Regions from separate parts of the Streptomyces sp. NPDC051921 genome, predicted to be linked through region 2. Evidence: riboswitches for the same ligand, from Rfam matches in the RefSeq annotation. Region 2 holds a riboswitch; each other region holds the start of a gene.

Region 1 (7,457 bases), on a different contig from region 2:
CGGCAATCTGGTCTCCGCCCTCGCCCCGAGCTTCGGGGCGATGCTGGCCGGCCGCGTGATCGCCTCGCTCGCGCACGGCTCGTTCTTCGGCATCGGGTCCGTCGTGGCCGCCGACCTCGTCGCGCCGGGCAAGAAGGCCGGCGCCATCGCCACCATGTTCACCGGCCTGACGGTCGCCAACATCGTCGGCGTGCCGCTCGGCACCTTCATCGGCCAGGCGGTCGGCTGGCGCACCACCTTCGCGATCGTCGCCGCACTCGGTGTGATCGGGCTGCTCGGCATCGTCAGGCTCGTTCCCGCCATGCCCCGCCCCGAGGGCGCCCAGCTGCGCCGCGAGCTGAAGGCGTTCCGCAACCCGCAGGTGCTGCTCGCGATGGCGATGACCGTGCTCGGCTTCGGCGGCGTCTTCGCCGCGATCACATACATCGCGCCGATGATGACCGAGGTCGCCGGCTACTCCGACGGTGCGGTCACCTGGCTGCTGGTCCTCTTCGGCGTCGGCATGTTCCTCGGAAACCTGCTCGGCGGCCGGTACGCCGACCGCGCGCTGATGCCCCTGCTGTACACCACCCTCGGCGGGCTCGCGCTCGTCCTCGCGCTGTTCACCGTGGCCGCCCACAGCAAGGTCCTCGCCGCGATCGCCATCCTCCTCGTCGGAGCGCTCGGCTTCGCCACGGTGCCCCCGCTGCAGAAGCGCGTCCTCGACCAGGCACACGGCGCGCCCACCCTGGCCTCCGCCGTGAACATCGGTGCCTTCAACCTCGGCAACGCGCTCGCCGCCTGGCTCGGCGGCCTCGTCATCGCCGCCGGCTTCGGCTACACCTCCCCGAACTGGGTCGGCGCCGTCCTCGCCGCCGCCGCCCTCGGCCTCGCCGTCTGGTCCGCCGCGCTGGAGCGGCGGGCCCCCGCGGCCCCCGCCGCGGACGCCGGGGCGGACGCCCGCGTCCTCGTCCACCACTGACCCCCTCCCCCACGCCCCCTTCCCTCCTCCCGCACCCCATCCCCCAGGAGAAGCGCCATGAGCACCACCGCCGTCACCCCGCTGACCACCGCCGAGGCCGAGACCCTGCTCACCACCGCCCGCCGAGCCGCCGAGGCCGCCGGCGTGGCCGTCAGCGTCACCGTGCTCGACGCCGGCGGGCACCTGCTCGCCTTCCGCCGCGACGACCGGGCGGTGCTGATCTCCGGCGAGACGAGCACCCGCAAGGCGTACACCGCCCTGCAGCTCGACGCCCCCACCGCCGACCTGGTGGACCTGGTCAAGCCGGACGGCCCGTTCCACAGCCTCACCACCGCGCTCGACCGGCCGCTGCTCTTCATCGCCGGCGGCCTGCCCGTCCACCGCGACGGACGGCTCATCGGCGCCGTCGGTGTGGGCGGCGGCGCCCCGGAGCAGGACCACGCCTTCGCCGGTACCGCCGTGGCCGCCCTCGCCTGATCCGTCCGCCCCCAGGGACTCCTGGGGCGGACACGACAGTGCTCCCGCACCTGGCCCGGCCGGCCGGTGCGGGAGCACTGTCCTTCTGTCAGCGGTGTCAGTAGGCGCCGAAGACGTTGTCGATGGAGCCGTAGCGGTCGGCGGCGTAGTTGCAGGCCGCCGTGATGTTGGCGACGGGGTCGTACGGGTCGTTGGCCGTGCCTTCGACGTGGTAGGCCCGGAAGGTCGGGTCGATCACCTGGAGCAGGCCCTTGGAGGGGGTGCCGGCGAGGGCGTTGGAGTCCCAGTTGTTGATGGCCAGCGGGTTGCCGGACGACTCGCGCATGATGTTGCGGTGGATGCCGTCGTAGCTGCCGGGGATGCCCTTCTTGGCCATGATGTCCAGCGCCTCGCGGATCCATCCGTCGAGGTTGTCCGGGTACGAGGTCGCCTTCGCCGGCGCCGCCGCCTGGACCGCGGCGCCCGCGCCCGCGCCGGTGCTCGCCTTCGTGGCGGTCGGGGCCGCCGCGCGCTTGACCCCGGAGAGCGCCGCGCCGGTCGCGTCGACGGTCAGCCGCATGCCGGGCCGGATGAGGGCCGGGTCGGCACCGACGGCGCTCCTGTTGTCGCGGTAGACCTTCTTCCAGCCGCCCTTCACCGCGTACTTCCGGGCGATCTTCGAAAGGGAGTCGCCGGCGACGACGGAATAGCGCACCGTTCCGGGCGCCTTCGCCACCTGCGCGACCTGGGCCACCCGAGCCGCGGCCTTTTCGACTGCGACGGTCTGGGCCGCCTGCGGGGTGACCGCCCCGGCGGTCGTCGCGCCGGCCAGCGGCAGGGCCAGCGCGGCGCTGCCGGTGATGCCGACGGCCGCGATGCCGCGGGCGAACGGGGACTTCTTGGAACGGCGGTGCTTGGCGTGTCCACGCATGGCGGGGTCCTCTCCTCCGCCTGCGAGGTGAGCTGTCGGGTTCGGGCTGGAGATGCCCGGCCGCGCATGAGGCACGGCTTCACCCCGAGCCGCCCCGGTATCCGGGGACGGCGGCGAACCTGGGTCCCCCGCTCCTGCCGGAAGTGGTCGTGTGTGCGGTTCCCGGGCGGCGGCAGGATGAGGCGTTTCCGTCCGGTTGCCGGGTGACCGTAAGCGAATTCATCCGGCGAAAACAAGACGGAAATTAATCAAAGCAAATGGATCATTCCGGGAAATAGAAAGGATCAATCCACTCACCCACGCGGTGCTCGCCAACCCCTCCCCGACAGCGCGCATCTGACGTCCCGGCAGCACTCTCCGGGGCGAAATGGCCGTGACTCAGATCACGCACACCGCACCGTGCACCACTACGGCAGAGAAATAGCTCCAATGCCGGAATTCCTTCAGCATTCCGGCATTGGAGCTCAATAGCGGGACATCTACCTCTTTGTCCGAATGTGCACGATGTGGGTCAGCGCGCGGGCGCGCGGCTGGGCTCCTCGTCGGCCTCCATGTCCTCGCCCTCGGTGTCGAGGTGCGGCAGGATCCGGTCGAGCCAGCGCGGCGTCCACCAGGCACGGCTGCCCAGCAGTGTCATCACGGCGGGGACGAGCAGGAGCCGCACGATGGTGGCGTCGATCAGGACGCTGACCGCGAGCCCCAGGCCGAGCATCTTGATGACGATGTTGTCGGACACGATGAAGGCCGCGAAGACGCTCACCATGATCAGTGCGGCACAGGTGATGACCCTCGCGGTGATCTCCAGGGCGTGGGCGACGCTCGCCTCGGCGTCGCCTGTGCGCAGCCACGCCTCCCGCACCCGGGACAGCAGGAAGATCTCGTAGTCCATGCTGAGGCCGAAGACGATGGCGAACATCATCATCGGCACGTAGCTCTCGATGGGCACCTTGCCGGAGACGCCGAGCGCGGGACCGCCCCAGCCCCACTGGAAGACGGCCACGACGACGCCGTACGAGGCGGCGATGGACAGCACGTTGAGGACGGCGGCCTTGACGGCCACGAGGAGCCCTCGGAAGACGATGAGGATGACCAGGAAGGCGAGCGCCACCACCACCGCGATGATCAACGGCAGCCGGCTGGAGACGATGTCGAGGAAGTCGACCTGGGAAGCCGTGGTGCCGGTGACGTAGGTCTTCGCGTCCGTGCCGGCCACCGCCTGCGGCAGCACGTCGTCGACGAGGTGGTTGGTGAGCTGGGTGGTCTTCTCGTCCTGCGGGGAGGCGACCGAGTAGGCGGTGCCGATCAGCACGTCACCGTCGGAAGTGGGCTGCAGGGGGGTGATGGAGGCCGCGTCGGGCACGTTGGCGAGCGACTGCTGGAGCTTGCCGGCGAGCGCCGAGCGATCGGATGCCGGCACCGCGGTCTGGTCCACCACGAGGGTCAACGGCCCGTTGGCGCCCGGCCCGAAGGCCGTGGAGATCAGGTCGTAGGCGCGCCGGTCGGTGAACGACTTGGGGTCGGCGCCGTCGCCGATGTGCCCGAGCTGGATGAAGAGCAGCGGGAAGGCCAGGATGACCAGCGCGACCACGCCGCCGACCAGGAAGTACCAAGGCCGCCGCTCCACCCGCTGGGCGTAGCGGTGCCAGGTGCCGTGCGCGGTGGCACCGGGTTCCGCGTCGGTCTCCGCGACGGGTTTGCGCACGTGGTAGCGGTCGATGCGGCGCCCGACGAGTCCGAGCATGGCCGGGACCAGGGTGAGCGCGGCGATGACGGCGGTGACGACCGTGAAGGCGGCCGCCAGGCCGAGTTTGCCGATGAAGGTGACGCCGGAGACCCACAGCCCGGACAGGGCGATGATCACGGTGCAGCCGGAGACGAGGACCGCCCGGCCGCTCGTCGTGGTCGCCAGACCCGCGGATTCGGCGGGATCGTGCCCGTTCATGACGTTCTGGCGGTGACGCGTGATCAGGAACAGCGCGTAGTCGATGCCGACGCCCAGTCCGATCATGGTGGCCAGGGTCGGCGAGACCGTGCCGAAGGTGAAGGCCGCCGCCGTCAGACCGAGCAGCGCGAGTCCGCAGATCGCCCCGATGAGGGCGGTGACCAGCGGCATGACCGCGGCGATGACGCTGCCGAAGCCGATCAGCAGCACCACGATCGCGACGGCGAAGCCGATGGCCTCGCTGGTGCGGTCGTCGGCCGCCGGCCTGGCCAGTTCACCGAGCGATCCGCCGTACTCGACGTCGACTCCGGCGGCGCGCAGCGGCTGTACGGCCGCGTCGACGCCGTTCAGGTAGTCGTCGCCCAGGGTGGACGGCGGGACGCTGAAGCGGATGGTGATGTAGGCGGTCTTGCCGTCGGTGGACAGCGGGCCCGTGTTGGGCACGCCCGAGGGCGGGGTCGGCGGGGGTGTGCCCGGCGGCGGCAGCGGGTTCTGCACGGTGAGCACGTCGGGCAGCTTCTGGAGCGACGCGACCACCGAGTTCACCGTGGAGGCGTCCTGGGTGAGCGGCTCGGAGGGGTTGTTGAGGACCACCTGGGCGCCGTAACCGCCGGCGGACGGATCGTGCGCCTGCAGCACGTCGAGTCCCTCGGTGGACTGCACACCGGGAAGCGAGAAGTTGTCGGAGTACTGGCCGCCGACCGCCCGGTCGGCGATCTGCAGTCCGGCGACGGCCGCCAGCCACAGGACGATGACGACGATGAAATGCCGGGCGCACCAGTGCCCCAGCCGGTAGAGAGAGCTCTTCTGCGCCTTGGCGCTGATCGTGGGCCTGTGCGCTGACGGTCTGCCCTGGGCCGGGCTTGCTGCGTTCATGGCACCGCCGAGTTCGGATGGGAATGTCCCCGAGCGGAAAGACTGCTCCGACGCCGTGCGGGTGTGCCGGTCCTGCAGTCAATTGTTCGCCCTCCGTCCGGCGGCGGCATCTCGACGCCCGCGAACCCGCCCGCCGCCCGCACCGGCGGCCGCCACCGCCGGGCCGCGTCCCCCGATGTCGCCCTCGGTCCCCGTCGCCGATAGTGGAGGCATGAAGCGATACCCGCTCATCGCCGATCACGGCCTGGTGGGGGATCTGCAGACCGCCGCCCTCATCTCGGACGAGGGCGTGGTCGACTGGTTCGCGGCGCCCCGTTTCGACTCGCCGGGAGTCTTCGCGGCACTCCTCGACCACGACCGGGGCGGCTACTTCCGGCTCTCCGTCGACGGTCCCGACGTGACGGTCAAGCAGCTCTACTACCCCGACACGGCGCTGCTGGTGACCCGCTTCCTGTCGGCCGACGGCGTCGGCGAGTTGATCGACTGGATGCCCCCCGACCGGACCGGGCGGCCCACGGACGAGCACGCCATCCTGCGCGTGATGCGGTGCACCCGCGGGACCGTCACGTTCACCCTGGAGTGCCGGCCCCGGTTCGGCTTCGGCAGCAATCCGCACGAGACGCGGGTCGACGGGCGCACGGCGACCTTCCGGGCCCCCGGAATGAGCGCCTTCCTCCAGACGAACGTCCCGCTGGAGCAGGACGGGCCGTACGACGTCCACGGCCGCCTCGGCCTCACCGAGGGGCACATGGCCGGCGCCTCCTTCACCGTGGCGGGCCCGGAAGCGCCCGCCCCGCCGCTGCCGCACGAGCAGGAGGTCGAGGCGGCGCTGTGGGACGCCGTCGACTTCTGGCAGAAGTGGGTGCGCATGGCGCGGTACCGGGGACGCTGGCCCGACATGGTGCACCGCTCGGCCATCACACTGAAGCTCCTCACGTACCTGCCCTCCGGCGCCCCGATCGCCGCGGCCACCCTCGGCCTTCCCGAACTCGTCGGCGGCGAGCGCAACTGGGACTACCGCTACACCTGGATCCGGGACGGCTCGCTCGCCGTACGGGCCCTGCTGGACCTCGGGTTCGTCGACGAGGCCGCCGCGTTCACCGGGTGGCTCACCGAGCGCGTGACCGAGCGGGCCGGCGCGCCCTCCGCCGGCGGCCGCCCGCTGCAGATCATGTACCGGGTGGACGGGGACCCGTGGCTCCCCGAGGAGATCCTGGAGGACTTCGAGGGGTACCGGGGCTCGGCCCCCGTGCGGGTGGGCAACGGGGCGGCCGACCAGCTCCAGCTCGACATCTACGGTGAGGCCCTGTACGCCCTCGCACAGGGCCGCGGTCTCGACCCCCAGCCCACCTATCAGGGCTGGAAGGCCGTGTCCGGCCTGCTCGACTGGCTCGCGGCGTCCTGGGACAGTCCCGACGAGGGCATCTGGGAGACCCGCGGCGGGCAGCAGGACTTCACCTTCAGCCGGGTGATGTCCTGGGTGGCCTTCGACCGCGGGCTGCGGCTCGCCGAGGAGTTCGGCCGACCGGCCGCCCTGGACGCCTGGCGCGCCGCGCGGGACGAGATCTTCACGCAGGTCATGCACCGCGGCTGGAGCGAGAGACGCCAGGCCCTGGTCCAGTACTTCGGCGGCGACGTCCTCGACGCGTCGCTGCTCCTCATCCCCCGCGCGGGCCTGCTGAACCCGACCGACCCGGCCTGGCTGAGCACCCTCGACGCCATCGACCGCGGCCTGGTCCACGACAGCCTCGTCCACCGCTACGACCCGGGCGTCTCCCCCGACGGCCTGCGGGGCTCGGAGGGCACGTTCAGCCTGTGCACCTTCCTGTACGTGGACGCCCTGGCCCGGGCCGGCCGGATCAGGCCGGCCCGCTTCACCTTCGAGAAGATGCTCACGTACGCCAACCACGTCGGCCTGTTCGCGGAGGAGATCGGGCCGAGCGGCGAACAACTGGGCAACTTCCCCCAGGCGTTCACCCATCTCTCCCTCATCATGGCGGCGACGACCCTCGACGAGGTGCTGGACAAGGTGAGCGCGGCGTGAGCCTTCCCGCGGGCGGCGTCGGCCGGCGTCAGCCCGCGTCAGCCCGCGTCAGCCCGCCGGATGGCTCGACACGACCTTTCCGCTGCTGTCGGCGGCGAGGTAGCCGGACGCGCTGTACTCGTTGCTGAGGTAGAAGCGCATCGTGGGACGGTCGTCGTTGAAGGTCCAGCGTTCGACGACGACATAGCGCATGTTCGGGTTCTCCACCTTCAGGTCCTTCTCACCGCGCTTCATCAGCGCGGGCAGC
Region 2 (7,457 bases):
GTGGCGTACGGCGTCGGGGAGCTGTTGTCGGCGGCCTGCTCGTCGGTGTGGCTCACGATGAAACGGTTGGCCGTGAGGACCAGGACGGTGACGTGGCGCCGGACCTCGTTGGCGTCGAAGGTGGTCTCCTGGTGGACCACGTACGACGTGACGGCCTCGCCGCCGACGGCGGCTTCCACCGCCTCGGCCACGAGGGCCGGGTAGTAGCCGCTGCGCTCGATCGCCGAGCGCAGCCCCTGGGTCGTCGTACCGGTCTTCGCCATGGACTCCATCCTACGGGGCGGTGGAGCCCCCTCCGGCCCTCCGGCGGCGCTGGTCGGCTCGGTCATCTCACGGCCTCTCTGAGGGGTGTCTAGTAGCTCGGGAGGCGGCGCGGGCCGAGGTCGGTGCGGGGCGGGGGCGGCGCGAGGCGGACGGTGGCACCGAGGACGGAGAGGCCGCGGGGGGCGACGACGACGGGTTCGAGGGAGATGGCGACGACCTCGGGGTGGTCGTCGACGAGCCGGGAGACCCGCAGCAGCAGCTCCTCCAGGGCGGGCGTGTCGACGGGGGCGGAGCCGCGCCAGCCGAAGAGGAGCGGCGCGGTGCGGATGGAGCGGACCAGCTCGGCGGCGTCCCGGTCGGTGGCGGGGACGAGCCGGTGGGACATGTCGCCGAGGAGCTCGGAGGCGGCGCCTGCGAGGCCGAAGGAGAGCACGGCGCCGACGGCGGGGTCGATCGCGGAGCGCACGACCGTGTCGACACCGCGGGGCACCATCGCCTGGACGACCGGCTGCAGTTCCTCGGGCTTGCCGAGGGTGTCGGTGAGCTCGCCGTACGCCGTGCGCAGCTGTTCCTCGGTGGCCAGGTCGAGCCGGACGCCGCCGAGGTCGGGCCGGTGGCGCAGGTGGGGCGCGGTGGTCTTCAGGGCGACGGGGAAGCCGAGGCGGGCGGCGGCGCGGACGGCCTCGTCGGGGGTGGGCGCGGGAAGGGTGGGCAGGACCTCGATCCCGTACCTGCCGAGCAGTTCCCGGGTGTCGTCGGGGCCGAGGCTGACGCCCCGGGCGTCGGCCTGCGGCTCGTCGAGGACCCGCTCGATGAGGGTGGCGGCGCCGGTCTCGTCGATCCGGTCGAACTCGGGTACGCGTCCGGGGTCGGCAGCGGCCTGTCGGCGCCATTGGGCGTAGCGGACGGAGGCGGCGAGGGCTCGCACGGCGCGCTCGGCGGCAGGGTAGGCCGGGATGGGGCCGGGCGGCGCGGGGGCCTGCGCCGGGGCGGCCCCGTCCTCGGTCCCCGTGGGCGCCTCCGGGGCCGCCGCGGCGGTGACGGGGGCGGTGCGGCCGGCGGGGCGGGTGCGGGTGGCGGCGGACAGGGCCTCGGCGAGGGCCCCCATCTCGACGTGCACGACGACGACCGGTTTGGAGGGGCCGGGAGCCGCGGCGACGGCGGAGCGGAGGGCCGCGGCCAGGACCTCGCCGTCGCCGGACTCGGTGGCGCCGTTCTCGCCGACCCAGGGGATGGCGGTGACGACGACGGCGTCGCAGGCGTCGTCGGCGAGGGCCGCGGTGAGGGCGGCGCGGAAGTCGCCGGGGGTGGCCCCGGTGGTCAGGTCGAGGGGCCGCAGCGGGCGCAGGCCCTCGGTGAGGCAGGCGTCGTAGGTGAGCAGGCCGAGGGATTCGGAGTTGCCGAGGATGGCGACGCGGGGGCCGGCCGGCAGGGGCTGGTCGGCGAGGAGGAGTCCCGCGTCGACGAGTTCGGTGACGGTGTCGACGCGGATGACGCCGGCCTGCCGCAGCAGGGCGGCGACGGTGGCGTGCGGGATGCGGGTGACCGGGACGCGGTGGCCGGGCGGGGCGCTGCCGCTGTGCCGGGCGCCCTTGACGACCACGACGGGTTTGACCGCGGCGGTGCGGCGGGCGAGCCGGGTGAACTTCCGGGGGTTGCCGATCGACTCCAGGTAGAGGAGGACGACGTCGGTGGTCGGGTCGTCGTACCAGTGCTGGAGGAGGTCGTTCCCGGAGACGTCGGCGCGGTTGCCCGCGGAGAGGAAGGAGGAGAGCCCGGCGCCGCGCCGGTGCAGACCGGCGAGCAGGGCGATGCCGATGGCGCCGGACTGGGTGAAGAGCCCGATCCGCCCGGCGGCCGGCATCTGGGGGGCGAGGGAGGCGTTCAACCGGACGGACTCGGCCGTATTGATGATCCCGAAGGCGTTGGGCCCGATGATCCGCATGCCGTACGAGCGGGCCTGGCGCACGAGTGCGCGCTGGCGCTCGCGGCCCTCGGCGCCGCTCTCGGCGTATCCGGCGGAGAGGACGACGAGGCCGCGGACCCCGTGCTCGCCGCAGTCGGCGACGACCTCGGGGACGCGCTCGGCGGGGACCGCGACGACGGCGAGGTCGACGGGCTCGCCGATGTCGGCGACGGAGCGGAAGGCGGGGACACCCTCCAGCTCGTGCCGCCCCTCCCCCAGTGCCGCGTTCACGGCGTGGACACGGCCGGTGTAGCCGGCGTCGAGGAGATTGCGCAGCAGCGTCCTGCCGACGCCGCCGGGGCCGCGGCCGACTCCGATCACGGCGACGGAGCCGGGGGCGAGGAGCCGCTGCACGGAGCGGGCCTCGGCACGCTGCTCGCGGGCGCGCTGGACGGCCAGGGAGCGGTCGGTGGGTTCGAGGTCGAGGTGGAGGCGGACGGACCCGTCCTCGAAGCTGCGCTTCTGGGTGTAGCCGGCGTCCGTGAAGACCTTGATCATCTTCGTGTTGGCGGGCAGCACCTCGGCGGCGAAGCGGCGGATCCCGCGTTCCCGGGCGACGGCCGCGATGTGTTCGAGGAGGGCGGAGGCGACGCCGCGCCCCTGGTGCGCGTCCTGGACGAGGAAGGCGACCTCGGCCTCGTCGGCGGGGAACGAGGCGGGGCGCCCCAGCTCGTTGATGCGGTCGTACCGCACCGTGGCGATGAACTCGCCGCCCACCGTCGCCGCGAGTCCCACGCGGTCCACGAAGTCGTGGTGGGTGAAGCGGTGGACGTCCTTGGCGGAGAGGCGCGGGTAGGGCGCGAAGAAGCGGTAGTACTTCGACTCGTCGGAGACCTGCTCGTAGAAGCTGACCAGCCGGTCGGCGTCGTCGGCGGTGATGGGCCGGATGCGGGCGGTGCCGCCGTCACGGAGGACCACGTCCGCTTCCCAGTGGTCGGGATACGCGTGTTCCGACTGCTCCGACTGCTCCGACGCGCTCTGCATGGGGCAAGCGTACGGCCGGGATACGACAGTGGCACCGGTCGCGCGGCGCCTGCCCGCCGTGCAAGGTGAGGAGGACCGAAGGGCCCGCCCCGGCCGGGACCGAAGGCCGGTAGGAGCACGTCGCCACCCGTGAGAGACTGGTCTAGACAACCGCTGAAAGTTGAAGGGCAACCACCATGGCTGAGCGCCGCGTCAACGTCGGCTGGGCCGAGGGCCTGCACGCCCGCCCCGCCTCCATCTTCGTCCGTGCCGCCACGGCCGCCGGCGTCCCCGTGACGATCGCCAAGGCCGAAGGCAACCCGGTGAACGCCGCGTCCATGCTCGCGGTGCTCGGCCTGGGGGCCCAGGGCGGCGAGGAGATCGTGCTCGCTTCGGACGCCGACGGCGCCGAGGCCGCGCTCGACCGCCTGGCGAAGCTGGTGGCCGAGGGTCTCGAGGAGCTCCCCGAGACCGTCTGACCCGTCTCCTCCCCGACGACGGATCGCGAGGAAGCCGTACCTGCCGGAATTCCGGAGGGTACGGCTTCTTTTTTCGCCCGTTCCCGACGGGATGTGAGATCCCTGGAAGGTGACTTCCGAGCACGCGCCGTAAGGCGGTCGCGGTACACGGTCACCGTGGGCCGGAAATTGCACGCCGGGTCATCGTCGGAAATTGCACGCCACGTCGCCGAAGAATTCGGACAGCGCACATGACGCCCAAGAATTCCTCACTTCTTTGTATACGGCGCCCGTGTTAATTCCGAGGACTCGCCATGTTGACGACATGTTGCGAAGGCCTCACGCCTGGTCGGGCCGCCTGTTTCAGGCGGTGCAGCGGCAGGGTGTGCTCCACGTGGAGCGCGGTCAGGCCGCGGGCCCGCTCGGCGTCCCCGCGCGCGACCGCGTCCACGATCTGGCCGTGCTCGGCCCAGGCCTCCACCGGGCGCTCCGAGGGCTCGACCGCGTACATCCAGGCGATCTTGTGCCGCAGCTGGGTGAGCAGCGCCGTGAGCGGCGGGCTGCCCGAGGCCTGCGCCAGGGTCTCGTGGAACCAGCCGCCGAGCGAGGCCAGGTCCTCGCCCCGGCCGCGCCTGGCGCGCTCCTGCCCCAGCCTGACCAGGCCGCGCAGGACCTTGAGGTGGGCCTCGGTGCGCCGCTGCGCCGCCCTGGCGGCCCCCAGGGGCTCCAGCAGGGAGCGCATGTCGAGCAGATCGGCGGCCTCCTGCTCGGTGGGCTCGGCGACATGGGCGCCGGCGTGCCGGCGGCTGACCACGAAGCCCTCGGACTCCAGGGTGCGCAGGGCCTCGCGAACCGGGACGCGGGAGACGCCGTAGCGGCGGGCGAGCTGTTCCTCCGTGAGTCTGGCGCCCCGCGCGTACACCCCGGAGACGATGTCGTCCCGGATCGCCGTGCATACCGAGTGCGCGGGAATGCGCATGTCCGACCTCCGCTTTTGTCCGCGCGAAACACCGTCGAGCATCGCCTGTCCGGCGACTCTATTGCAGGACGCCGGAATTTCCGATGGCGCCCGTGGGAAACGGACGCAAAAAAGCCCCGGCTCGTTTCGAGCCGGGGCTTTCGCGCGGGATTCGACCGTCAGACGTTCACGCCGCGGGAGCGCAGGTAGCTGATCGGGTTGATGTCCGAGCCGTAGTCGGCGCCGGTGCGCGCCTCGAAGTGGAGGTGCGGGCCGGTGGAGTTGCCGGAGGAGCCCGAGACGCCGATCTGCTCGCCCGGGGTGACCTTCTGGCCGACGTGGACCTGGATCGCGGAGAGGTGGCCGTACTGCGTGTACGTGCCGTCGTTCATCCGGATCACGATGTTGTTGCCGTACGCGCCGCCCCAGCCGGCCTCGACGACGGTGCCGGAGCCGACGGAGACGACCTTGGTGCCGTAGGCGGCGTGGAAGTCGATGCCGGTGTGGCTGCCGGAGGACCAGATCGAGCCACCGGTCTTGTAGCCGGTGCTCACGTACGAACCGGCCACGGGGAGCTGGAAGGACGCCAGGCGCTTGCGCTCAGCCTCGCGGGCGGCGCGCTCCTTGGCCGCGCGGATCTCCTTGGCGCGGGCCTCGGCCTTGCGCTTCGCCTCGGCGGCGGCCCTGGCGCGGGCGGCGGCCTCGTAGGCCTCCTCCTCCTGCGCGGCGGCCTGGGCGTCGACCCGCTGGGCGAGGGACTCCTCGGTGATCACCTGGGTGAGACCGGTGTCCTCGACGGAGGGCTCCTCCGTGTCGGCGGCGAGCGCCGGGGAGGCGAGGGTGCCGATGACGCCGGTGGTGGCGAGGGCCGCCACGCCGGCGATGCCCGCGCCGCGGCGCGCCATTCGGCTCGGACCACGATGCTTCCCGGTGGCACGGGTGAACGCCATGTAGTGGCTGATCCTTTCCTTCCCTCTCGCCTACCGGGTTAGCTGACGGGTTCGGAGCAGGAAGGTCTCCTACGGGCCCCTCCGCGTCGAGCGAAGGCGTCCGATTCACCCCAGGGGACTACGTGTGGGTCCCCGGCTCCCCAGGCTCGCGCCTTGCGGGGACTCGGCGATGACTGTCCGTTGCCGCGGATGCGGCGTGGTGCAAACGGCCGGACAGCCGGGTCGACGCTAGGCGGATCTTCTGTCAATCGCCAAACAGACGCGCCAGTTTGTAAGACATGCCACAGGGCATTCAGTCACACTCGTCCTCAATACGGACAAAGAGGAGGACCCCGGCGAAGCGGGTCGTCGGGGCCCTCGTCCGTGCGTGACGGCGGCTCAATCAGCCGGTGACGACGGTCACTTCCCCGATGCCGAGGGCCCGCACCGGCTCCTCGATCTGCGCCGCGTCGCCGACCAGGACGGTGACGAGCCGGTCCACCGGGAAGGCGTTGACCACGGCGGCGGTCGCCTCCACGGTCCCCGTCTCGGCGAGCCGCGCGTACAACTGGGCCTGGAAGTCGTCCGGGAGGTGCTGCTCGACCTGGTCGGCGAGCGTGCCGGCGACGGAGGCGGCCGTCTCGTACTTGAGCGGAGCGACACCGACCAGGTTCTGCACGGCGACATCACGCTCGGCGTCCGTCAGCCCCTCGGCCGCGAGGGTGCGCAGCACCTTCCACAGGTCGTCAAGTGCGGGGCCGGTGTTGGGGGTGTCGACGGAGCCGCTGATGGCGAGCATCGACGCACCGTGGCCCTCGCCGTCGGAGCGCAGCACCTGGCCGAAGGCGCGCACGCCGTAGGTGTACCCCTTCTCCTCGCGCAGGACGCGGTCCAGTCGGGAGGTGAGGGTGCCGCCGAGGCAGTACGTGCCGAGCACCTGGGCCGGCCACACGCGGTCGTGGCGGTCGGCGCCGACGCGGCCGATGAGCAGCTGCGTCTGGACGGCGCCCGGGCGGTCCACGATGACGACCCGGCCGGTGTCGTCGGCGGTGATGGGCGGCATCGGGCGCGGCGCGGCCGGGGCGCCCGTCCAGGCGCCCAGGGTCTCGTCGAGCACCTTGTCCAGCTCGACGTCGGTGAGGTCGCCGACGACGACGGCGGTGGCCGCGGCCGGCCGCACGTGCGCGTCGAAGAAGGCGCGGACGGCGGCGGCGTCGATCGCCTCGACGGTCTCCTCGGTGCCCTGACGCGGCCGGGACATGCGCGCGGTGGCCGGGAACAGTTCCTTGGAGAGCTGCTTGGCCGCGCGGCGTGCCGGGTTGGCCGTCTCGTGCGGGATCTCGTCCAGCCGGTTGCGCACCAGGCGCTCGACCTCGGACTCGGCGAACGCCGGGGCGATCAGGGCCTCGGAGAGCAGGCCGAGCGCCTTGGGCAGCCGGGAGACCGGGACCTCCAGCGAGACCCGGACGCCGGGGTGGTCGGCGTGCGCGTCGAGGGTGGCGCCGCAGCGCTCCAGCTCGGCGGCGAACTCCTCGGCGGAGTGCTGGTCGGTGCCCTCGGACAGGGCCCGGGCCATGATCGTGGCGACGCCGTCCAGGCCCTCGGGCTCGGCGTCGAGCGGGGCGTCGACAAAGATCTCGACGGCGACCACCTGCTGGCCGGGACGGTGGCAGCGCAGCACGGTGAGGCCGTTGTCGAGCGCGCCGCGCTCCGGGGCCGGGAAGGCCCAGGGCCTGGCCGCGCCCGGCTGGGGCTGCGGGTGGAAGGTCATGCTCGTCAAAGACGCGGCAGCGTCGGTCACTGGTCCGCCCCCTCTTCCTCGTCGCTGTCGTCGGCGTTCTCGGGTCCCACCGGCTCGTAGACCAGGACGGCGCGGTTGTCCGGGCGCAGCCGGGCCTTGGCGACCTCCTGCACCTCCT
Region 3 (7,457 bases), on a different contig from region 2:
GGTGGAGGTCGCCGGGCGGATCTCCTCGGCCCGGACCACCGAGTACGTACGGGACCTGCTGCACCGCCTCGAGCCGTACGGGGACGAGCCGAGGGTCATGGAGCTGCGGGAGCGGGCCCGCCCGCTGCTCGTGGCTCCGGCGTGACGCGCGTCCCAGTACGCGGGCGGTTTAGCGGCATTGTCAGTGGGCCAGTGCACTATCAGGGTGGGAGGTGGCGCAGGTGTCTGTCCGGTATGACTGTGACGTGCTGGTGATCGGCGGCGGGATCGTCGGTCTGTCGACGGCGTACGCGATCACGCGCGCCGCGCCGGGCACCCGGGTGACGGTCCTGGAGAAGGAGCACGCCCCGGCCCGCCACCAGACCGGCCGGAACAGCGGCGTGATCCACAGCGGGATCTACTACCGCCCCGGCTCCCTCAAGGCGCGCTTCGCGGTCGAGGGCGCGGCGGAGATGGTCAAGTTCTGCGCCGAGTACGGCATCCCCCACGAGGTCACGGGCAAGCTGATCGTGGCCACCGACCGGGAGGAGCTGCCCCGGCTGCACGCGCTCGTGCAGCGCGGCCGGGAGAACGGGATCCCGGTGCGGGAGCTGGGCCCGGCGCAGATCAGCGAGTACGAGCCGCGGGTGCGCGGCCTCGCCGCGATCCACGTGGGCACGACGGGCATCGTCGACTACGGGGCGGTGGCGGCCAAGCTGGCCGAGGCGTCCGGGGCGCGGATCCTGTACGGCTCGCCGGTCACCGCCGTGGACCGGCGCCCGTGGGGCGTCGCCGTGCGCACGGCGGCCGGGCGCGTGGTGCGCGGCCGGGTGCTGGTGAACTGCGCGGGGCTGCACTGCGACCGGGTGGCGCGGCTCGCGGGCGACGACCCGGAGATGCGGATCGTCCCCTTCCGGGGGGAGTACTACGAACTGGCCGACCCGTCGCTGGTGCGCGGCCTGGTCTATCCCGTCCCGGACCCGGCCTTCCCCTTCCTCGGCGTCCACCTCACCCGCGGCATCGACGGCGGCGTCCACGTGGGTCCGAACGCGGTCCCGGCGCTGGCCCGCGAGGGCTACGGCTGGACGGTCGTCAGGCCCCGCGAGCTCGCCGGCACCCTCGCCTGGCCGGGCAGCTGGGCGATCGCCCGCGCCCACTGGCGCTACGGCGCCGGCGAGCTGCACCGCTCCCTCTCCAAGCGCGCCTTCACCGAGGCGGTCCGGCGCATGCTCCCGATCGTCGAGGAGCGCGACCTGCGACGTGCGGCCCCGGGCGTCCGCGCGCAGGCGGTGCTGAAGGACGGCACGCTGGTGGACGACTTCCTGATCCGCGAGTCGGTCCGGACGGTGCACGTGCTCAACGCGCCGTCCCCGGCGGCGACGGCCTCGCTGCCGATCGGACGCGAGGTGGCGGGACGGGCGCTGGCCCTGCTGTAGGCACGGTCGCCGGCCCGCTCGGGGCACAGGCAAAGCAGGCCGCGGGGCCCGTTCGGGGCAGGCCGCGGAGCCGCTCTCGGGACGCGACGCGGGGCCGCGGTGCCCGCTCGGGGCGCGCGGGCACGGGGCCCATCCGGCGCCCGGTGCCATCGGGCGGTGCGCCGTAGAATCGGGGGCATTGTGTCTGAGCAGCCTGAGAACATCGCGCACCCCGTCCCCACCGGTCCCGTCGAGGCCTCGGCCGACGACGGCCGACCCGTCGCGCGGCGCGGCAGTCGGATGTTCTCGCCGGGTGAGGGGCCCTCGCCCGATCCCGCGGGGGCGCACTTCGAGCGGCGGATCCGCAGCTTCCAGCCGCGGCGCAGCCGGGTGACCGCGGGCCAGGCCGAGGCCATGCTCAAGCGGTGGCCCGACTGGGGCCTCGACATCGACGGCAAGCGGGTGCTCGACCTGGACGAGATGTTCGGCGGGCTGCCGGTCGTCCTGGAGATCGGCTTCGGAATGGGCGAGGCCACCGCGCAGATGGCCGCCGCCGATCCCGGCACCGGCATCCTCGCCGTGGACGTCCACACCCCCGGCCAGGGCAACCTGCTCGGGCTCGCCGACCGCAACGGGCTCACCAACGTGCGGGTCGCCAACGGCGACGCGATCATCCTGCTGCGCGAGATGCTCGCGCCGGAGTCCCTCGCCGGCTGCCGGGTGTACTTCCCGGACCCCTGGCCCAAGAAGCGCCACCACAAGCGCCGGCTCATCCAGCCCGAGTTCCTCACGCTGCTCGCCCCGCGCCTCATGCCGGGCGGTCTGCTGCACTGCGCCACGGACTGGGAGCCGTACGCGGAGCAGATGCTGGAAGTGCTCGACGCGCACCCCGACTTCGAGAACACCCAGGCCGACGGCGGCTACGCGCCCCGGCCGGGATACCGGCCCCTCACCCGCTTCGAGGGCCAGGGCCTCGACAAGGGCCACGTCGTCCACGACCTGCTCTTCACCCGGCGCGCCACGCTGTAAGGGTTTTCCACAGGCTGCGGAGAACTCCCTCGCCGCTGTCGGTGACGCTCGTTAGGGTCGTTCCGTGTCGTCGAACCCCTTTGCCGGGCCCGCCATCCAGCCCGGCACCGCCCCAGCCCACGCGGTGATCCCCGCGCCCGCTCCCGTGCCCGCCCTGGAGAGCGATCAGCCGGACTTCGCCGCCGTCCCGGAGCGGGCCAAGTGGCGCTACAAGCCGCGCAAGGCCTTCTGGCGCAGTCGGCTGCTCCGGGCCGTCGTGCTGATCACCGCGCTCGTGATCTGCGCGCTGGCGATCCTCGCGCTGGTGCGGGAGGAGACCGGCACCGAGGGCTTCCTGGTGGGCCTCGGTCTCGCCGTACTGCCGGTGCCACTGCTCCTGGCCGCGTTCCGCTGGCTCGACCGGGTCGAGCCGGCCCCCTGGAAGAACCTGCTGTTCGCCCTCGCCTGGGGGGCGTTCGCCTCCACCCTGTTCGCGATCCTCGCCAACTCCTTCGCCGTGGAGTGGATCAGCAGCGCCACCACCGACCCCGGCTCCGCCGACACCCTCGGGGCCACGGCCGTCGCCCCGGTCGTCGAGGAGACTGCCAAGGGCGCCGCCGTGCTGCTCCTCTTCCTCTTCCGGCGCAAAGACTTCACGGGCCCGGTCGACGGCCTCGTCTACGCGGGCTTCACCGCCACCGGCTTCGCCTTCACCGAGAACATCCTCTATCTGGGCAATGCCTTCGGTGAGGACATGGACCTGGGCGCCGGCGGCCTCTCGACGACGGTGGGCACGTTCTTCGTCCGGGTCATCATGTCCCCGTTCGCGCACCCCCTGTTCACCTCGCTCACCGGCCTCGGCCTCGGCTTCGCCGCGCTGCTGCCGGCCGCCGCCCGACTCCGCCGTACCCGCCTGGTGCTGCTGTCGCTCGGCGGGCTTGTCCTCGCCATGGGCATGCACGCCCTCTGGAACGGCTCGGCGACCTTCCACCCGCTGGCGTTCATCGTCGTCTACGCCCTGTTCATGGTGCCGGTCTTCGCGCTGCTCACCTGGCTCGCGATATGGAGCCGGCAGAAGGAGCTGCGCACGATATCCGGCGAGCTCCCGGCCTATGCGACGGCCGGCTGGCTCGCCCATGACGAACCCCTCGCGCTCTCCTCCATGCGGGCCCGCGCGCTGGCCCGTAGTTACGCCGCCCGCAGCTTCGGCAAGCAGGCCGCGCAGGCCGTCGGCGAGTATGAGGCGTTCGCGACGACCCTGGCGTTCCTGCGCCACCGCGCCCGGCGCGGCCAGGCGGCACCGGACTTCACGGCCCGCGAGCAGGAGCTGCTGCACCACCTGTGGCAGCGCCGACAGATCGCCTCACCCGCGCTGACGTACGCGGCCCGGGCGACCGGCCGGGTCTGGGCGCCGCCGCAGTACCTGGACTACGGCGGCTACAACCCGTACCGCGGCTAGCCCGTCCGCCCCTGATCCGCCGGACAGGCCCGAGCCGGCCCGGGCCTCAGATCTCCGGCCCGGGTGCTCAGGCCTCCGACGCCTCCGTCAGCGCCGCCAGCTCCGTGTCCGTCAGCTTCAGGTCGGCGGCCGCGATCAGCGCGGGGAGCTGCTCGACCGTGCGGGCCGAGGCGATCGGGGCGACGACGGTCGGGCGGGAGGCCAGCCAGGCCAGGGCGACGGACGCGAGCTCGGCGTCGTGGGCCGCGGCGACCGTGTCGAGGGCGGCGAGGACCTTCTGCCCGCGCTCGGTCTCCAGGTGCCTGCCCGCGCCGCCGGCGCGGACGCTGGCGACGGTGGCGCCCGGACGGTACTTGCCCGTGAGGAAGCCGGAGGCGAGCCCGTAGTACGGCACGGCCGCGAGCCCGCCCCGCTCGGCGGTGTCGAGCAGCGCGCCTTCGTACGTGGCGCGGGAGACCAGGTTGTAGTGCGGCTGGAGGGCGACGTAACGGGCGAGGCCCTCCGCCTCGGCGAAGTCGAGCGAGGCGCGCAGCCGCTCCGGGGAGATGTTCGAGGCGGCGACGGCCCGCACCTTGCCGTCCTTCACCAACTGGTCCAGGGCGGTGACGATCTCCTCGACCGGCACGGACTCGTCGTCGTAGTGCGTGTAGTACAGGTCGATGTGGTCGGTGCCGAGGCGGCGCAGCGACTCCTCGGCCGCGGCCTTGATGTTCGCGGCGCCCAGGCCCTTGTAGCGGGCGTGGGCCCCGACCTTCGTGGCGACGAGGACGTCGGAGCGGTTGCCGCGGGAGGCGAGCCAGCGGCCGATGACGGTCTCGGACTCCCCGCCTTCGTTGCCCTCGGCCCACTGCGAGTAGGCGTCGGCGGTGTCCACGAAATTGCCGCCCGCGGCGGCGTAGGCGTCGAGGACGGCGAAGGACTGCGCCTCGTCGGCGCTCCAGCCGAAGACGTTGCCGCCGAGGGCGAGCGGGAAGACGTGCAGGTCGGAAGAGCCCAGCCGGCGAAGGGAAGTCATGGGGTGATCAACCCTCCGCCCCGCCGGGCCTATTCCGCGGTGACCGGGCCCGCGGGGACGGACGTCAGATGCTCAGGCCCTTGGAGCGGAGCCAGGCCGCCGGGTCGATGCCGTCGCCGGACGGGGTGTGGACCTCCAGGTGGAGGTGCGGGCCGGTGACGTTGCCGGTGGCGCCGACGCGGCCGATGGTCTCGCCGGTGCCGACGGACTGCCCGGCGCCGACCGTCATCGAGGAGAGGTGGCAGTACCAGATCTCGGTGCCGTCCTCGAGCTCCAGGACGATCCGGTAGCCGTACGCGCCGGACCAGCCGGCCGACTTCACGGTGCCTCCGTGCACGGCCTTGACCGGGGTGCCGGTGGGAGCGGCGAAGTCCAGGCCGGTGTGGTAGCCGGAGGACCACATCGAGCCGGCCTCGCCGTAGGTCGAGGTGATCGTGTACGAGGAGGTCGGCAGCGAGTAACTTGCGGCCAGCTTGGCCAGGCGCTCGGCCTCGGCCTTGCGCGCGGCCTCCTCCTCGGCCTGCTTCTTCGCCTCGGCGGCCGCCTTCTCCGCCGCGTCGGCCTTGGCCGCGGCCTCCGCCGCCGCCTTCTCGGCGGCCTCCTTCTCCGCAGCGGCCTTCTCGGCGGCGTCCGCGGCGGCCTGCTGCTGCTCGGCCTGCTGGAGGATGCGGGCGCGCAGCGCCTCGCCGGCGTCGGCCTGCGTCTCGGTCCGGGTCTGCGAGCCGGTGCCGGAGTCCGTGCCGTCACCGGTGGTGAAGGTGAGCGCGGTGAGCGGCTGCGTGTTGTTGCCGCCCGCGGTGTCCGCGGCGCCCTCGTCGTGGCCGATCAGGTCGCCGACGCCGGGCAGGTCGGAGGCGTCGGGCAGGTCGACGTCCGGCAGGGCTATGGAGACCGGGGGCTTCTGCTGGGCGGTGGCCAGGCCGCCGGCACCGACGGCGGCGATCACGCCGACGCCGAGGACGGTGGAGGAGCGCGCGAAGTTGGAGCGCTGCTTGACGACGCGGTGGCGTCCGCCGGAACGGCGGTCACGCAGGGAGTCCTCGGTGGGGTTCCACTCCTCCCCGGCTCCGTCCAGGACGCCCGCGTCACCCGCCGCGCCGGAGGCGTCGAAGGGGGTGAAAGGGGCGAAGGGGGTTTGCGGAGCGGGGGTGTTGGACGCCACGGAGGCGTTCTCCTTTCCTTCCTTCTCGCCTACCGGGTTAGCTGACGGGTTCGGAGCAGGAAGGTCTCCTACGGGCGTACCGCACGGGTGCGGTGGGGCCCGATTCACCCCAAGTGGTGGTTCCCCGGTTCCCTTGCGGGATTCGGCGCGTGCGCACGGTGCCGCCTCTTGCGGCGGCTGGGACGACCGCGCTGCGTTATCGAACGTTAATAGACTCGGCCACCCGATTCCAAGCCGTATCCCTTGATCATTCGTTGAAATGGGAGGGAATCGTCCGACTTGACCCCCACTCAGAAACGCGTCAGCAGCAAACCGTGAATCTGACGTTACGTCAATTGTTATCAGAGGGACACCCCCCGACTACAGCTGGTCACCGCTTCCCGGCAGGGCCCGGCGGCACCACCGGCATCGTCCGCCGCCGCTCCGGCTGCCCCATCGCCGGACGGCTCACCGCGAGCAGCGCCATGTCGTCCGTGGCGCCCCCGCCGGTGTGCCGGCGCACGTCCGCCACCAGAGCGTCGAGGAGCTCCTCCGGCCCCGGGAAGAGCCGCCCCGCGAGACGCTCGCCCGGGTCGTAGAAGACCCCCTCCGCGTCCCGCGCCTCCGAGAGCCCGTCCGTGTAGAACAACAGCGTCGCGCCGGGCGGGTACGACGTCTCGTCGGCCCGGTCCGGCCAGACCGCGAGGTCCCCCATCCCCAGCGGCAGCGCGGCCTCGCTCGGCCGCAGCAGCTCGACCCCGCCGTCCGCCCGCAGCAGCAGCGGCTCCGGGTGACCGCGGTTGACCACCCGCACCACCCGGTCGCCGCCCGGGATCTCGGCGAGCACGGCCGTGGTGAAGCCCTCGAAGGCGTCGAACCCCTCCCGCCGGGTGCCCTCCCGGGCCAGCGCCCGCTCCAGGCGCGCGGCCACGCCCTCCAGCGTCGCCTCCTGCTCGGCCGCCTCCCGGAAGGCACCGATGACCACGGCCACCGCCTCCACCGCGCCGAGCCCCTTGCCCCGGACGTCCCCGACCACCAGGCGCACCCCGTACGGGGTGTCCTGTACGGCGAACAGGTCGCCTCCGATGAACGCGTCCGCGTGCGCCGCCTCGTACCGGGCCGCGATCTGCAACCCGCCGATCCGGGCGGAGGGTGCCGGGAGCACCGCCCGCTGCGCGGCCTCCGCGATCACCCGCGCCGACGCGAGCCGTTCGCCGCTCCGGCGCACCGCGCGGTTGATCAGCAGCGCGAGCGCCGCGACGGTGACCACCGTCAGGGTCTCGGTGAGTGCCGGGATCCGGTCGACCGTCCCGTTGTAGACGTGCAGACCGACGCTGGCCAGGACCGCGGCGATGCCCGTGAGCAGCGTGACCAGGGTGGAGAAGAACGGGGCGGCGATCAGCGGCGCCGCCGAGAACAGCGGCGACGCCGTGTAGTCGG

What was found. Region 2 has a riboswitch for cyclic di-AMP ahead of AB0M16_RS09715 (M23 family metallopeptidase). Riboswitches for the same ligand answer to the same signal wherever they lie in the genome.
Region 1: another riboswitch for cyclic di-AMP. It lies ahead of AB0M16_RS06195 (LysM peptidoglycan-binding domain-containing protein); the one in region 2 lies ahead of AB0M16_RS09715 (M23 family metallopeptidase).
Region 3: another riboswitch for cyclic di-AMP. It lies ahead of AB0M16_RS18445 (M23 family metallopeptidase); the one in region 2 lies ahead of AB0M16_RS09715 (M23 family metallopeptidase).

The regions. Positions count from the first base shown of each region.
Region 1 covers NZ_JBFAXU010000003.1:326,831-334,287, reverse strand. Annotated here, with positions in the region: gene AB0M16_RS06205 (MFS transporter) at 1-961, shown strand, start outside; gene AB0M16_RS06200 (heme-binding protein) at 1,019-1,438, shown strand; gene AB0M16_RS06195 (LysM peptidoglycan-binding domain-containing protein) at 1,536-2,348, opposite strand; cyclic di-AMP (ydaO/yuaA leader) riboswitch at 2,353-2,508, opposite strand; gene AB0M16_RS06190 (MMPL family transporter) at 2,860-5,166, opposite strand; gene AB0M16_RS06185 (glycoside hydrolase family 15 protein) at 5,378-7,210, shown strand; gene AB0M16_RS06180 (serine/threonine-protein kinase) at 7,259-7,457, opposite strand, start outside.
Region 2 covers NZ_JBFAXU010000005.1:276,565-284,021, forward strand. Annotated here, with positions in the region: gene AB0M16_RS09695 (DUF5998 family protein) at 1-263, opposite strand, end outside; gene AB0M16_RS09700 (GNAT family N-acetyltransferase) at 353-3,214, opposite strand; gene AB0M16_RS09705 (HPr family phosphocarrier protein) at 3,391-3,672, shown strand; gene AB0M16_RS09710 (GntR family transcriptional regulator) at 3,947-4,630, opposite strand; gene AB0M16_RS09715 (M23 family metallopeptidase) at 4,789-5,559, opposite strand; cyclic di-AMP (ydaO/yuaA leader) riboswitch at 5,572-5,738, opposite strand; gene AB0M16_RS09720 (pitrilysin family protein) at 5,942-7,339, opposite strand; gene AB0M16_RS09725 (pitrilysin family protein) at 7,336-7,457, opposite strand, start outside.
Region 3 covers NZ_JBFAXU010000013.1:16,197-23,653, forward strand. Annotated here, with positions in the region: gene AB0M16_RS18420 (MFS transporter) at 1-145, shown strand, start outside; gene lhgO (L-2-hydroxyglutarate oxidase) at 222-1,415, shown strand; gene trmB (tRNA (guanosine(46)-N7)-methyltransferase TrmB) at 1,596-2,423, shown strand; gene AB0M16_RS18435 (PrsW family intramembrane metalloprotease) at 2,548-3,861, shown strand; gene AB0M16_RS18440 (aldo/keto reductase) at 3,929-4,876, opposite strand; gene AB0M16_RS18445 (M23 family metallopeptidase) at 4,941-6,038, opposite strand; cyclic di-AMP (ydaO/yuaA leader) riboswitch at 6,050-6,196, opposite strand; gene AB0M16_RS18450 (PP2C family protein-serine/threonine phosphatase) at 6,409-7,457, opposite strand, start outside.